DNA from 2 places in the Sphingopyxis sp. A083 genome. Region 1 is predicted to be linked to the other one. Evidence: predicted binding sites of a transcription regulator. Region 1 holds the regulator's gene; the other holds the start of a gene.
What was found. The regulator LexA, encoded in region 1, represses DNA repair genes until DNA is damaged. The targets are predictions, from matches to a motif close to GTTCCNCNCTTGTTCT.

Region 1 (7,828 bases):
AGCCTGGTTGCGGCGCTGACGCTTGTCGCCGTCGCGGCGATTTTCGCGGCGCTTGTCGGCGGCGACCTCGCCTCGATCGCGATCCTTGCGCTCGCCGGAGCGCTCGGCGCGGTCATCGTCTATGGCGCGCAGCCGCCGCCTGCCGCCGCGCCGCCTGCCGTCGCCTCTCCCGTCCCCGTCGAACCGCCGCTGCTGCTGCGCCATCCCGATTTCACCCGCTGGGCCGATCAGGAGCGCGAACCGGTGCTGGGGGTAATCGACAATGTCGTCGCCATCGCCAACGATGCAGCGGTTCGCCTGCTCGGACGCCACATCGTCGGCGCCGACATCCGCACCGCGATCCGCCATCCGGTGGCGGCCGAATGGCTGTCGGCAGGCGACGTCGACACGGGCGCGATGACCGTCGATCTCGCCGACTATCCGCGGCCCGGCCAGCGCTGGACGATGCGGATCGCGACGCTGTCGCACGGCGGCCGCATCATCTTTTTGTCCGACCGCTCGGCGATCGATGCCGCCGACCGCATGCGGTCCGATTTCGTCGCCAACGCCAGTCACGAACTGCGCACGCCGCTTGCCGCGATCCTCGGTTATGTCGAGACATTGCAAGACATGAACGACGAGGCCGATGCGCCGACGCGCAACCGTTTCCTCGCGATCATCGAGCGCGAGGCGCGGCGGATGCAGCAGCTTGTCATCGACCTGCTGTCGATCTCGCGCGTCGAAGCCGATCGCTTCCGCCGCCCGACCACCCCGGTCGATTTCGCCGCCATCGTCCGCCATACGCTTGCGCAGATGAAGGACAGTGCAGAGGCGCGGCCGCAGGACATTGCCGATCGCCTCGGCGATGCAGCGCAGCCGGTGCTGGGCGACGCGGCGCAGCTCGGCCAACTCGTCCACAATATCGTCTCCAACGCGATGAAATACGGCCGCCCCGGCACCCCGGTGACGGTCGAACTGACGCGCGAGGGCCGCCGCGTCCGTTTGGCGGTCCAGGACGAAGGCGAAGGCATCGCGCCCGATCACCTCCCGCGCCTCACCGAACGCTTCTACCGCGTAGACGAAGCACGCAGCCGCTCGGTCGGCGGCACCGGGCTGGGGCTGGCGATCGTCAAGCACATCAGCGAACGGCATAACGGCCAGCTCGATATTCAAAGCGAAGTCGGTAAGGGCACACGCGTGTCCGTGTCCTTTCCGCTGTCCGAAGCGCACTGACAAAGGACCGCATCGATGACGAACCGACCAACACATCTCGACGAAAGCGGCGCGGCGCATATGGTCGATGTCGGCGCGAAGGCCGCGACCGGTCGGCGCGCCGTCGCCAGCGGTCGCATCGCGATGGCGCCCGAAGCGCTCGCCGCGATCCGCGCCGGCAACGCGCCCAAGGGCGATGTGCTGTCGACCGCGCGCATCGCCGGGATCATGGCGGCCAAGCGTACCGCCGAGCTGATCCCGCTTTGCCACCCGCTGGCGTTGACCAGCGTCGCGGTCGAATTCGACTGGGAAGCCGACGGCATTTCGGTCCGCGCGACCGCCGCGACGACCGGGCCGACGGGGGTCGAGATGGAGGCGCTAACCGCCGCGTCCGTCGCATTGCTGACGCTCTACGACATGGCGAAGGCGCTCGACCGCGCGATGGTGCTCGGCGATATCCGCCTGCTCGAAAAGAGCGGCGGCCGGTCGGGCGACTGGCGCGCCGCATGAGCGCGCTGCTCGCGGTCGAGGAGGCCCAGGCGCGGCTGCTGGCGCTGAAGCCGCCGCTCGGCGCCGACAATATCGGCGTGGCGCAATGCGCCGGGCGCTACCTTGCGCAGGACGTCGTCGCCGGGCGCGACCAGCCCGCGGCGGCGCTGTCGGCGATGGACGGCTATGCGATCCGCTTTGCCGATATGCCCGGCCCGTGGACGATCGCCGGCGAAGTCGCCGCCGGCACCGCGCCCGCCCACGCGCTCGGCCCCGGCGAAGCGATCCGCATCTTCACCGGCGCGATGCTGCCCGACAATGCAGATACGGTGGTGGTTCAGGAAGATGTCACCGCCGACGGCGCGCGCCTGACGCTCACCGGCGATCGCCCCGCGTCGCGTGGACGCCATGTCCGCGCCCGGGCAAGCGATTTTGCAGCGGGCGCGCATTTGCTCACGGCGGGATGTCGCCTCGCTCCCGGGGCGCTCGCCGCCGCTATCATGGGCGGCGCGGGCGAGCTGATTGTCGGGGGGCGCCCGCGCGTCGCGATCCTGACGACAGGCGACGAACTGGTCGCGCCCGGGCGTGCGCTCGCGCCCGGCCAGATACCCGACAGCAACGGCACGATGCTCGCCGCGATGCTCGCCGCCGAACCCGCCGACGTCACGCTGCCGCTGCGCGCGCGCGACGACCGCGGCGTTCTCGCCAACATATTGGGCGATATGGCGCGGCGGCACGATGTCATCGTTACCGTTGGCGGCGCGTCGGTGGGCGATCACGACCATGTCCGCGGCGCGCTTGACGATGCGGGCGGGCAGCTCGATTTCTGGAAGATCGCGATGCGCCCCGGCAAGCCGCTGATCGCCGGCCGGATCGGCGACGCGATCCTGCTCGGCCTGCCGGGCAATCCGTCCTCGGCGTTCGTGACCGCGACGCTCTTTCTGCTGCCGCTCGTCCGCTACCTTGCCGGGGCGGCCGCGCCGTTTCCGGAGGTCGGCCAGGCCCCGCTCGCGGTGCCACTCGGTACCGGCGGGACGCGGCGCGATTATTTGCGCGCGCGCCTCGAAAAGGGACTGCTCACCCCCTGCGACGGACAGGACAGCGGTCAGACGCAACCGCTGATCGCGGCGAACGCGCTGATCGTCCGCGATATCGGCGCGGCGCCCTGCACGGCAGGCGCGCTTGCAAACTATATCGCGATCGCTTGACAAGTTCCGGTCTGTTCCACTATCGTTCCCCTTATGTCCGGCAACGCCATCATGGAGAACGACCGATGTTGACCGCGAAGCAGCATGAACTGCTCCACTTCATCCAGGAACGGCTCGACGCCAGCGGCATCTCGCCGTCGTTCGAGGAAATGAAGGAGGCGCTGGGCCTCAAGTCGAAATCGGGCATCCACCGGCTGATCAGCGCGCTCGAAGAACGCGGCTTCCTGCGCCGCCTGCCCAATCGTGCGCGCGCGCTCGAAGTGTTGAAGCTGCCCGACGCGGCCAAGCCCAAAACGCGGAGCGACAGTGACAATGTGGTACCGCTGCGCAAGCCCGCACCGGCGCTGAAGCCCATCGCCGCGAACGACATTATCGAAGTGCCGCTGCACGGCAAGATTGCCGCGGGCGTCCCGATCGAGGCGTTCGAGGATTATAACCGGCTCGCCGTTCCCGCCGCGTTGCTCGGCGCGGGCGAACATTATGCGCTCGAAGTATCGGGCGACTCGATGGTCGAGGCGGGGATTTTCGACGGCGATTATGCGCTGATCCAGAAGGCGAGTACCGCGCGCGAGGGTGATATCGTCGTCGCGCTCGTCGATGGACAGGACGCAACGCTCAAATATTTCCATCGCGAAGGCCGGATGGTGCGCCTCGATCCCGCCAACAGCGCCTATGAACCCCAGCGCTACGAAGCCGATCGCGTCATGGTGCAAGGTCGGCTGTCGGGACTGCTTCGTCGTTACCACTAAGCTGGTGCGGGCGGCGCCAAGGATGCGCATCGCCCGCGCGCAGCGCCGAAACGAGCCGCGGCTTCGCGCCCAGATAGAACGCAAGGCCGCCGCTTTGTTCCAGCGTGTCGCGGTCGATCGTCAGCCAGCGCGCGACGCATTCGCGCGGTAGCCAGCGTTCGCTGATGACCACATCGGCGGCGGCGCAGGCGGCCGCCATCTCCTCACCCGCGATCCGGTCGCGCCCATGCGCGGCGAGGATGACGCGCGGCGCATCGCCCCTGCCCTGTGTCCAGCGACAGAAATCGCGATTGCAGTCGACATGGTCGAGATCGCCAAGCGCGACGAGCGGCGTGTCGATCCCCGCCGCTTCGGCCATCGCGTCGCGTACGAAATCGCCGGCACGATCGCGCAGCATGGCATAGCCGCCGCCCGGCACGGCGGCTGCGATATGCCGCCCGTCGCCGGTCACGAGCAGGTCGGGGCGCGGCTGTGCGAGCAGCACCGCCATTCCCGCTACCAGCGGCACGGCGCCTGCCCAGCGCCACCCGCTGCGCCACAGCAATATCCACAACCCGCCCGCCATCGCGACCCCGAAAGCCCATGGCGGAAAAACGGGCAAGGTGGTGACGGCGCCGGGCGCCGCGGCGACATGATGCGCGAGCCCGATGAGCAAGCGCAGCGCATGATCGGCCACCCACCAGAAGGGCGCCCCCGCCCCCACCGCGTCGAACAGCAGCGCCAAAGCCTCCGCCGGCATGATGACGAAGGTCGTCAGCGGGATGGCGAGGACATTGGCGAGCGCGCCGTAAAGCCCCGCCTTGTGGAAATGGAACAGCGCGATCGGCGACAAGGCGACCTCGACTACGATGCCGGTGATCAGCAGGCCGGCGACGCCGCGCCCGAAGCGGAAGGCAAATGGCTCCTCGCGCCGCGCGACGAAGCGCTGCATCGCGCGGCTTTCGTGGAGCGCGACGATCGCGGTTACCGCCGCGAAGCTGAGCTGGAAACTCGGCCCGACCAGCGCCTCGGGCCGCCATAGCAGCACAAGCAGGGCGCCGGCAGCGACGAGCCGCAGGGTAATCGCCTCGCGCCCCAGCAGGATCGCCGCCAGGACCAGTAACGCCGCGATCAACGACCGCAGCGTCGGCACCTCGGCGCCAGCCAACCACGTATAGCCGCCGCCCGCGAGCGCCCCGGCGGCGGCGGCAAGCGGCAACACATAGCCTGCGAGCGCGAGCCGCGGGCTGAGCGCCAGCAATCGCATGGCGAGCAGCATCGCGAAGCCGACCACCGCAGTGACGTGCAGTCCGCTGATCGACAGCAGATGCGCCAGCCCGCTGCGCCGCATCGCCTCCTCGTCCTCGGGCGTGATCGCGCCGCGATCGCCCGTTACCAGCGCCGACGCGACACCGCCCGGCGACCCCGCAACCTGGCGATGGATATGCTCGCTCAGCCGCGCGCGCAGCGGCTGGCGTGCCTGCTCGGCACCTGACGGCAGCATGACATCGCCAAGCACTGTTCCGACCGCGCCGATGCGATCGAACCAGGCGCGCTGCGCAAAATCATAGCCGCCGGGCAGGCTCGCGGTTGGCGGCGGCATCAGCCGCGCGTGCACGCCGATCATCGTCCCCGGCACAATTGGGCGCCGCTGGTCGCCGCGCAGCGTGAGCCGCAGGCGCGGCGGCAGATCGGGGCGCGCGAGCGGCCGCACGACAAGCCGCAATTGCGCGCGCGCCGGCAAAGGCTCGGCCGCTTCGACCCGCGCCGAAAATTCGGTCGTCACCGGCCGCGCGAGCACCGGCGCCTCGACCCACAGCGCGCGGCCCCAGATCAGCAGCAGCCCTGCCGCGGCAACCCCGCAACCGATCGTCAGGGCGCGGCCAACGCGGGTCTGCCAGCCGATTGCCAGGCCGAAGGCCATGCCCCCCGTCAAGGCGCAAAGAAGCCCGATCCATTGCGCCATCGTCGGCAAGGCGAACCACAGCGCGATCCCCGCGCCGAAGGCCACAGGAAACCAGAGCGGCAGCCGCTCGCACTCGACCTCCAGCCGCGTCTCGAGCGCCGCCGGCAAAGCGCCGAACCATGAAAGCGTCCGCGCGGCAATGGGCGTTTGAAGCGTGCTTGTCGCCATGCTAGGGGCAGCCCCGAAATCCGCCGCGGTCCCTGTTCCGCGGCCGGCAGCCTGAGTGAAAGAGGCCAGAGTGGCAACCGAAAACAAAACCGAATTGGCAGAAGCGACCCCCGAAGCGACGGGCGCCGCCGTCGTCACCCGCTTCGCCCCCTCCCCCACGGGATATCTGCACATCGGCGGCGCGCGGACCGCGCTGTTCAACTGGCTTTTCGCGCGCCATCACGGCGGCAAGTTCCTGCTGCGGATCGAGGATACCGACCGCGCACGCTCAACCGACGCCGCCATCGACGCGATCCTCGACGGGATGCAGTGGCTCGACCTCGATTGGGACGGCGAGACCGTCTATCAGTTCGCGCGTGCGGCGCGCCATGCCGAGGTTGCGCACGAGCTGCTTGCCAAGGGCGCGGCCTATCGCTGCTATTTGACGCAGGATGAACTGGCCGCGATGCGTGCCGAAGCACAGGAAAAGCGCATCCCCTTCCGCGTCCGCAGCCCGTGGCGCGACCGTGACGACGGCGATCCCGCCGCCCCGCACGTCATTCGCTTGCGCGCGCCGCAAGATGGCGCGGTGACGATCCACGATCGCGTGCAGGGCGAGGTGACGGTCCAGAATGCCGAGCTCGACGATTTCATCCTGCTGCGCAGCGACGGCACCCCGACCTATATGCTCAGCGTCGTCGTCGACGATAACGACATGGGGATCACGCATGTCATCCGTGGTGACGATCACCTGAACAACGCCTTCCGCCAGCTCGCGCTGATCCGCGCGATGGCGTGGCGCGAGCCGGTTTATGCACACGTCCCGTTGATCCACGGCGCCGATGGCGCAAAGCTGTCGAAACGCCACGGCGCGCTCGGCGTCGATGCCTATCGCGACGAGCTTGGCTATCTGCCCGAGGCGGTGAACAATTATCTGCTTCGCCTTGGCTGGGGGCATGGCGATGCCGAAATCATCAGCCGCGAGCAGGCGGTCGAATGGTTCGATCTTGCCAATGTCGGCCGCTCGCCGTCGCGCTTCGATTTCAAGAAGCTCGAAAATCTGAACGGCCATTATATCCGCGAGGCCGACGATGCCCGGCTCGCCGGCCTGGTGGCGCCGCGGGTCGAGACGCTGGTCGGGCGCGCGCTCGACAGCGACGACCGCGCCTTGCTGGCGCGCGCGATGGACGTGCTCAAGCCGCGCGCGAAGACATTGGACGAAATTGCCGAGGGCGCCGTCTTCCTGTTTGCGGTGCGTCCGCTGACGATCGAAGAGAAAGCCGCCGCGCTGATCGCCGAAGCGCCCGAAGGCTTGCTGGCGAATGTTACCGACCGCCTGCGCGCGCTGGACGACTGGTCGCACGATGCCATCGAGACGGCGGTGCGCGAAACGAGCGAGTCGGCCGGTGTCGGCCTCGGCAAGCTCGCTCAGCCGCTGCGCGCCGCCTTGACCGGCCGCACCGTTTCTCCGGGCATTTTCGACGTCTTGCTGCTATTGGGACGCGACGAGAGCCTGGCGCGACTTGACGCAGCGCACAATTATCCGGCAGGGGCGTAGCCACTCACTCTCCCGCCCGTAGATCAGGGGAAAAAATATGACCGACCAGACCGCGAAAATCACCCTGGGCGACAAGACTGTCGAGAGTCCGGTGCTGAAGGGCACCGTCGGCCCCGACGTCGTCGACATCCGCAAATTCTACGGCCAGACCGGCGCCTTCACCTATGATCCGGGCTTCACCTCGACCGCGAGCTGCGAGTCGAAGCTGACCTATATCGACGGCGACGAAGGCGTCCTGCTCCACCGCGGTTATGCCATCGGCGATCTTGCCGAGCATTCGACCTTCATGGAGGTCGCCTATCTGCTCCTGAACGGCGAATTGCCGAACGGCGACGAGCTGGCGAAGTTCGATACCACGATCACGCGCCACACGATGCTGCACGAACAGCTTGCGACCTTCTATCGCGGCTTCCGCCGGGACGCGCACCCGATGGCGATCATGTGCGGCGTCGTCGGCGCGCTGTCGGCCTTCTATCATGATTCGACCGAGATTCACGATCCGCACCAGCGCATGATCGCGAGCCACCGCCTGATCGCCAAG
Region 2 (7,828 bases), on a different contig from region 1:
GCTGCGCGCGCTCCACTATCAGGTGAACCCGCACTTCCTGTTCAACACACTCAATTCGCTGTCGACGCTCGTCATGCGCGGATCGCAGGCGGAGGCCGAGACGATGATCATGAATCTGTCGTCCTTCCTGCGATCGAGCCTCGCGATCGATCCCGAACAGCTCGTCAGCCTCGACGAGGAAATGGCGCTCCAGCGCCTCTATCTCCAGATCGAGCAGGCGCGCTTTCCCGACCGCCTGCAGGTCGAGGTGACGATGCCGAAAGCGCTGGAGAATGCGCGCGTTCCCGTGCTGATCCTGCAACCGATCATCGAAAATGCGATCAAATATGGCGTTGCTCCCAGCAAGGGAAGGATTGCGATCCGCCTGTCGGCGAGCAGCGAATATGGGCTGCTCGTGATCCGGATCGAAAATGACATCGACCCCGCCGCACCGACCCCCGAATCGGGCACCGGCCTCGGGCTCGGCAACGTCCGCGAACGGCTGATCACACGCTACGGCCCGGTGGCAGGCTGCGAATGGGGACGGTCGGACAGCGGCGGCTTCGCGGTATCGCTGTGGCTGCCGATCGCGGGCGAAGGACACTGACATGCTGCAGACGCTGCGCACCCTGATCGTCGATGACGAGCCGCTGGCGATCGAACGGCTTCAGATTCTGGCGGGGCAGCAGGACGGGGTTTCGCTCGTCGGTACCGCCAGCGACGGCGCATCGGCGCTGCGCATGGTCGAGGCGCTCGCGCCCGATCTGTTGCTTTGCGATATCGCCATGCCCGACCTCGACGGGCTGGAGGTGGCGACCGCGCTCGAAAAGCTCGATTGTCCGCCAGCCATCGTCTTCGTCACGGCGTTCGATCGCTATGCTGTCGCAGCCTTCGACGTCGCCGCGGTCGACTATCTGCTCAAGCCCGTGTCGCCCGATCGTCTTGCCAAGGCACTGGCGCGCGTGCGCGAATGGCGCAGCGCTGGGCGAACTGCCCCGCCGAAGAGCCGGTGGATCAACGAATTCTGGGTTCAGAACCGCGGTGAGATGCTGCGCATCGATGCGGCGCAAGTCGATCTGATCGAGGCCGAGCGCGACTATATGCGCCTCTATGTCGGCAGCCGAAGCTGGCTGATCCACCAGACGATCAAATCATTGGAAGAGCGGATGAACCCCGATCAGTTCATGCGCATTCACCGGTCCAAGATGGTCCGGCGCGACGGCATCGTCGGCCTCAAGCATCATGGCGACGGGGCGTGGAGCGTGGACTTGGGCGAAGGCGGACAGCACCGGATCGGTCGCACTTACCTGCACGACGTAAAGGCGATCATGCACGGCGCATGACCGCCTCTACCGCCGGTTAGCGGACGGCAACCTCCGCCGGACGTTCAAGTGCCAATTTCATATCGCTGCCACCGAACAACGCCGCCATCTGCGGTTCGGCGCTGCGACGCGCATGGGCAATGCAGTCGCGTTCCTGCGCCCGCTGAGACAGGGTCGCTCGGGGATCGGTACGACACATGCCGCGAATGGCGATGCGTACGCGCGTTTCCAGCCGAGCGCGGCCCTTGACGCTGCTCAGATTGAGATCGCCGTACGGCACGATGACCGTCGGCGCATCATCGGTATCCGCGACGCGCGCCTCGGCGGCAGTCGCGACCGGGGCGGCGGCGCCTGCCGACAATGCAGCGGCGCCTGTCATGAGCAAATATTTGGCAATACGGTGTGACATGGGGGAGTCCTCTCATCCGTTATGGGATGCGGGACACGCTGCGCCGTAACCGGGGAAGTCTGGTCGCCTCGCATCCCGCAACCCACGGAATGCGCCAATTTTCTGCGCCATTCATACGCGCTTCGATCAGCCCCAGCGACGAGTCGATTGAAAGATGAAGCGCCTACAAAGGGCGACCAACGGACGAACGGAAGCGCGCCAATAAAAAGGGGCCCCGACTTGTCGTCGGAGCCCCTTTAATCTCACGGGATCGCGTGCCGATTGGCAGCACTATTCCTTGGGCTGCGGCTTGGCACAGCGGCTGGTGTCGCCCGCCTTGCAGGCCGCGACATCGGCTTCCCACTTTTGGCGTTCTTCGGCGGCCATCGCCGCGACGCGAGCCTTTTCCGCTTCATAAGCGGCGGTTTCATCGGCATATTTTGCCTGCGCCGCGGCCGTCTGCTCGGCAATCGCAGCCTTTTGCTGCTCATATTGCGAAACGCTCTGCTGATAGCGCGCGGTTTCGGCATCCGCCTTCGCAAGCTGCTCGGCATTCAGCTTCGCGGTATCCGCGCGTTCCTGAGCGGTCGTGCCGTCAGGCAGCTTCTGAGCCATCGCCGGCGCCGAACTCATCAGCGCCGCGACGACCGCGGCGGCAAAAATCGATCTGGTCATCGAGAAATCTCCTTAAACCGAGCACCCTGCCCGTCCAACGCTTTGCCGCAAGTTGCGTTCCGCGACCAGCGGCATTGCGCGGAGGGGATAAAAGGGCGCCACCGGTTTACCAGATGCGCGTGCGATCCTCGGGCTTCAGATAATATTTGGCCCCCGGTGCGACGTTGAACGCCTTGTACCAGGCATCGACGTTGCGCAGCGGACCGATGATGCGCCAGCGCGCGGGGCTGTGGGGGTCGCTCGCCACCTGCTGTTTGGTCGCATCCTCGCGCGCCTTGTCACGCCACGCCTGCGCAAAGGCCAGGAAGAAGCGCTGGTCGCCGGTCAACCCGTCGATCACCGGCGCTTCCTTGCCGTTCAGCGACCGGTGATAAGCGTCATAGGCGACCTCGAGCCCGGCAAGGTCGGCGAGATTCTCGCCCATCGTCAGATCGGGATTGATGAAAGCACCCGGTGCCGCTTCATAGGTCGCATATTGCGCGCCGAAGCCCTTGGCCTGCGCATCGAAGCGCGCGGCATCTTCCTTGGTCCACCAGTCGCGCACGGCGCCGCTCGCGTCGATCTTGCGGCCCTGATCGTCGAAGCCATGGGTGATTTCATGGCCGATCACCGCGCCGATCGCGCCATAGTTGACCGCATCGTCGACCGTCTCACTGAAATAGGGGGCCTGCAAGATACCGGCGGGGAAAACGATCTTGTTTTCGAGTCCGCCGTTATAGGCATTCACTTCCTGCGGGTTCATCGACCATTTCTTGCGGTCGACCGGCTTGTCGAGGTCGGCGAGCTGATAGGCATATTCGAACGCCGCGCTGCGCTTCACATTGCCGTAGAGATCGGCGAGATCGATCTTGAGCCCCGAATAATCGCGCCACTTGTCGGGATAGCCGACCATCACGTCCATCTTGCCCAGCTTGGCAAGCGCCGCTTCCTTGGTGGCGGGCGCCATCCAGCTGTTGCCGCGGATGCGGTCGCCCATCGCCAGCTTCAGATTGGCGACGAGCGTTTCCATCTTCGCCTTGGCACTCGGCGGGAAATATTGCTTCGCATATTCCTCGCCGACCAGCTCGCCCAGGCTGCTATCGACAAGGCGCAGCCCGCGCTTCCAGCGCGGCCGCATCTCGGTCACGCCGCTCAGCGCCTTCGAGAATTCGAAGCGGCTGTCGACCCAGTCATCGGACAGATAATTGGCCGCATTGTCGGCGACATGGAATTCCTGCCACAGCTTCAGCGTGTCGAGCGGCGTCTTGCCATAGAGCGCGGCGATGTCGCGGATCGCGGTATTTTCGTTGACGATGATGCGCTTCTGCGCCGGAATTTCGGCGCCCGCGAACCAGGCGCTCCAGTCGAGCCCGGGCGCATAGGCGGCCAGCGCCTCCGACGACATCGGGTTGTTGATCTTGCCCAGATCGCGGCGCTCGGCGATCGCCCAGCTCACCTTGGCGATCTCGGTCTCGAACGCCAGCACCGCATCGGCGGCCTTTTCGGGATCGGGGTTACCGATCATCTTCATCGTCCGCGCGATATAGGCGCGATAGGCCTCGCGCTGCGGCTTGAAGCTGTCGTTCAGATAATAATCGCGGTCGGGAAGCCCGATCCCGCCCTGCCCGAGCCACAGGACGTTGACGGTCGGCGTGTCGGGATCGGCATAGGGACCGCCACCGACGATCGAGGCGCCGAAGCTTCCCTGCGACGCGCCCATGAAGCGCGCCATCTCGCTCTTGTCCTTGATCGCCGCGACGGCGGCGATATCCGCCATCAGCGGCTTGGTGCCGAGTTGTGCAACGCGCTTTTCGTTCATGAAGCTTTGATAAAGCCCGCCGACCTGACTGGTCGCGGGTGCGCCGGTGACGAGCTGGCGAAGCTGACGCTGCGTCAGATTATAGACATCGTAATCGACGCCGGCCGACGCCTGATCGGCCGGAATTTCGGTGCGCGCGAACCAGGCGCCATTGGCATATTTGTCGAAATCGTCGCCCGGCTTTACCGACGGGTCGCGTGCGTTCAGATCGACGCCCCAGCTTCCGAAGGTCAGCGGCTTGAGCGAGCCATCTTCGGCGCCGGCCGCAGCATCAGTCGCGGCGACCAAGGGGGCGCCGGCACCCGGATTACGGGCCAGAACAGGTGCTGCGATCAGCGCGGCGGCGATAGCGACGGCAGCAGTGCCGCCCAAAAACATCTTCATTCCCCAGTCTCCTACCCCCGCGCACGGTTCAAGGGCCGATCCGCCGCAGGCCATGGCGACTTGTCCGCCCGCGCCCATCGCAGGTCAAGCAAGATGCAGGCCGCTGGTCGAACGCACTGGTTGGTTGGTGGAATCGCCGCCCCGTTGCGCGCAAAGCAGCCGCTTCCTATCTAGGCGTTCGAGCGAGCGGCGCCCTCTTGCGCGGCCGGAACAAATCTGGAACATACCCACCCCATGAGTCTCACCCATATTTCGGTGCGCGGCGCGCGCGAGCATAATCTGAAGGGCGTCGACGTCGATCTGCCACGCGATGCGCTGATCGTCATCACCGGTCTGTCGGGCAGTGGCAAGTCGAGCCTCGCCTTCGACACCATCTATGCCGAGGGTCAGCGGCGCTATGTCGAGAGCCTGTCGGCCTATGCGCGCCAGTTCCTGGAAATGATGCAGAAGCCCGACGTCGAACATATCGACGGGCTGTCGCCGGCGATTAGCATCGAACAGAAGACGACGAGCCGCAACCCGCGCTCGACGGTGGCCACCGTCACCGAAATCTACGACTATATGCGCCTGCTCTGGGCGCGTGTCGGCATTCCTTATTCGCCCGCGACCGGCGAGCCGATTTCGGCGCAGACGGTCAGCCAGATGGTCGACCGGGTGATGGACCTGCCCGAAGGAACGCGCGCCTATCTGCTCGCGCCCGTCGTGCGCGGGCGCAAGGGCGAATATAAGAAGGAACTCGCGCAGTGGCAGAAGGACGGCTTCACCCGCGTCCGCATCGACGGCGAATTTTACGAGATCGAGGACGCACCGGCGCTCGACAAGAAATACAAGCATGACATCGAGGTCGTGGTCGATCGCATCGTCGTGCGCGAGGGGATCGCGACGCGGCTTGCGGACAGTTTCGAGACGGCGCTGAAACTTGCCGAAGGGCTTGCCTATGTCGACCTTGCCGATGGCGAGGTTCCGGGGCGCGACGGCGACGTCGGCGGCGCCATGAAAGGCGCCGGCATCCCGGCCAATCGCATCATCTTTTCCGAAAAATTTTCCTGCCCCGTTTCGGGCTTCACGATCGCCGAGATCGAACCGCGGCTGTTCAGCTTCAACGCGCCGCAGGGCGCCTGCCCGGCGTGCGACGGGCTGGGCGAGCGGCTGGAATTCGACCCCGAGCTGGTCGTGCCCAACCATGCGCTCAGCCTGAAAAAAGGCGCCGTCGTCCCATGGGCGAAATCGAACCCGCCCTCGCCCTATTATATGCAGGTGCTCGAAAGCCTGGGCAAAGCCTATGGTTTCGGGCTCGACACGCCGTGGCAGGATCTACCCGGCGAGGTGCAGCTCATCATCCTTTACGGCAGCGGCGGCAAACCGGTCGAACTGACCTTCAAGGACGGCCGGCGCACCTATACGACGCACAAAGCGTTCGAGGGCGTGATCGGCAACCTCAACCGGCGGATGTTGCAGACCGAAAGCGCATGGATGCGCGAGGAGCTGGGAAAGTACCAGACCGCGCAGCCGTGCGAGACGTGCCACGGCGCGCGCCTGCGTCCGGAGCCGTTGGCGGTGAAGATCGCAGGCGAGAATATCAGCATGTCGGCGCAGCGCTCGGTCGCCGACGCGCTGGGGTGGTTCAGCACGCTCGAGGAGAAGCTGAACGACCAGCAGCGCCAGATCGCCAAGGCGATTTTGAAGGAGATCAACGAACGGCTCGGCTTCCTCAACAATGTCGGGCTCGACTATCTCAACCTCAACCGCACCAGCGGCACATTGAGCGGCGGCGAGAGCCAGCGCATCCGCCTCGCCAGCCAGATCGGCAGCGGCCTGTCGGGCGTCCTCTACGTCCTCGACGAACCGAGCATCGGCCTGCACCAGCGCGATAACGACCGGCTGCTCGCGACCCTGAAGCGCCTCCGCGACCTCGGCAACACGGTGATCGTCGTCGAACATGACGAGGATGCGATCCGCCACGCCGATTATGTCGTCGACATGGGCCCCGGCGCGGGCGTCCATGGCGGCGAAATCGTCGCCGAAGGCACGCTGAAGCAGGTGCTGGCGAACAAGAAGAGCCTGACCGCAGCCTACCTCACCGGCGCGAAGAAGATCGAGGTGCCGACGCACCGTCGCCCCGGCAACGGGTTCGACCTGGTGCTGAAGGGCGCGCGCGCCAACAACCTCCAGAATGTCACCGCGACGATCCCGCTCGGCACCTTCACCTGCGTCACCGGCCTGTCGGGATCGGGCAAGTCGAGCCTCGTCATCGACACGCTCTACGCCAGCGCGGCGCGCACGCTCAACGGCGCGCGGCTCGTCGCCGGGCCGCACGACAGCCTGACCGGCCTTGAGCATTGCGACAAGGTGATCGACATCGACCAGTCGCCGATCGGCCGCACCCCGCGCTCGAACCCCGCGACGTACACCGGCGCCTTCACGACGATCCGCGACTGGTTCGCGGGGCTGCCCGAGGCGCAGGCGCGCGGTTACAAGCCCGGCCGCTTCAGCTTCAACGTCAAGGGCGGGCGCTGCGAAACCTGCACCGGCGACGGGCTGATCAAGATCGAGATGCACTTCCTGCCCGACGTCTATGTGACGTGCGAGACGTGCCACGGCAAACGCTACAACCGCGAAACGCTGGAAGTGAAGTTCAAGGGGATGAGCATCGCCGACGTGCTCGACATGACGGTCGAGGATGCGGCGGAGTTCTTCAAGGCGGTGCCCGCGATCCGCGACAAGATGGAAATGCTCGTCCGCGTCGGCCTCGGCTATATCAAGGTCGGGCAGCAGGCGACGACGCTGTCGGGCGGCGAGGCGCAGCGGGTGAAGCTGGCGAAGGAGCTATCGCGCCGCTCGACCGGACAGACGCTCTATATCCTCGACGAACCGACCACCGGCCTCCATTTCGAGGATGTGCGCAAGCTGCTCGAAGTGCTGCAGGCGCTGGTCGATCAGGGCAACAGCGTGGTGGTGATCGAGCATAACCTCGACGTTATCAAGACCGCCGACTGGATCGTCGACCTGGGCCCCGAAGGCGGGGTCAAGGGCGGCGAGATCGTCGCGGCCGGCACGCCCGAACAGGTGGTGAAGGAACCGCGCAGCTTCACCGGCCAATATCTGGCGCCGTTGCTGGAACGATAGGGCGCAGCACCCGTCCCCTCACCCTTTCGCGTCATCCCGGACAGGTCCGGGGTAAGGAAAGTGAGTAGCGGAGTGCCAGCTACACCGGTGCACCAGGACATTTCTGCCGTTCCGGCGGTTGGCGGCCATCCCTAAGGCTGATCGCTCCCCTGATCG

Region 2: uvrA (excinuclease ABC subunit UvrA) is a predicted target of LexA. The motif match lies at 4,754-4,769, and genes of this name have one in related genera.

Annotation. Positions count from the first base shown of each region.
Region 1 covers NZ_LNSK01000013.1:37,794-45,621, forward strand. The annotation lists gene ATE59_RS15870 (sensor histidine kinase) at 1-1,212, shown strand, start outside; gene moaC (cyclic pyranopterin monophosphate synthase MoaC) at 1,228-1,701, shown strand; gene ATE59_RS15880 (molybdopterin molybdotransferase MoeA) at 1,698-2,888, shown strand; gene lexA (transcriptional repressor LexA) at 2,954-3,637, shown strand; gene ATE59_RS15890 (ComEC/Rec2 family competence protein) at 3,591-5,750, opposite strand; gene gltX (glutamate--tRNA ligase) at 5,821-7,287, shown strand; gene ATE59_RS15900 (citrate synthase) at 7,325-7,828, shown strand, end outside.
Region 2 covers NZ_LNSK01000003.1:255,559-263,386, reverse strand. The annotation lists gene ATE59_RS08550 (sensor histidine kinase) at 1-586, shown strand, start outside; gene ATE59_RS08545 (LytR/AlgR family response regulator transcription factor) at 588-1,322, shown strand; gene ATE59_RS08540 (UrcA family protein) at 1,339-1,680, opposite strand; gene ATE59_RS08535 (hypothetical protein) at 1,981-2,364, opposite strand; gene ATE59_RS08530 (M13 family metallopeptidase) at 2,471-4,546, opposite strand; gene uvrA (excinuclease ABC subunit UvrA) at 4,781-7,672, shown strand.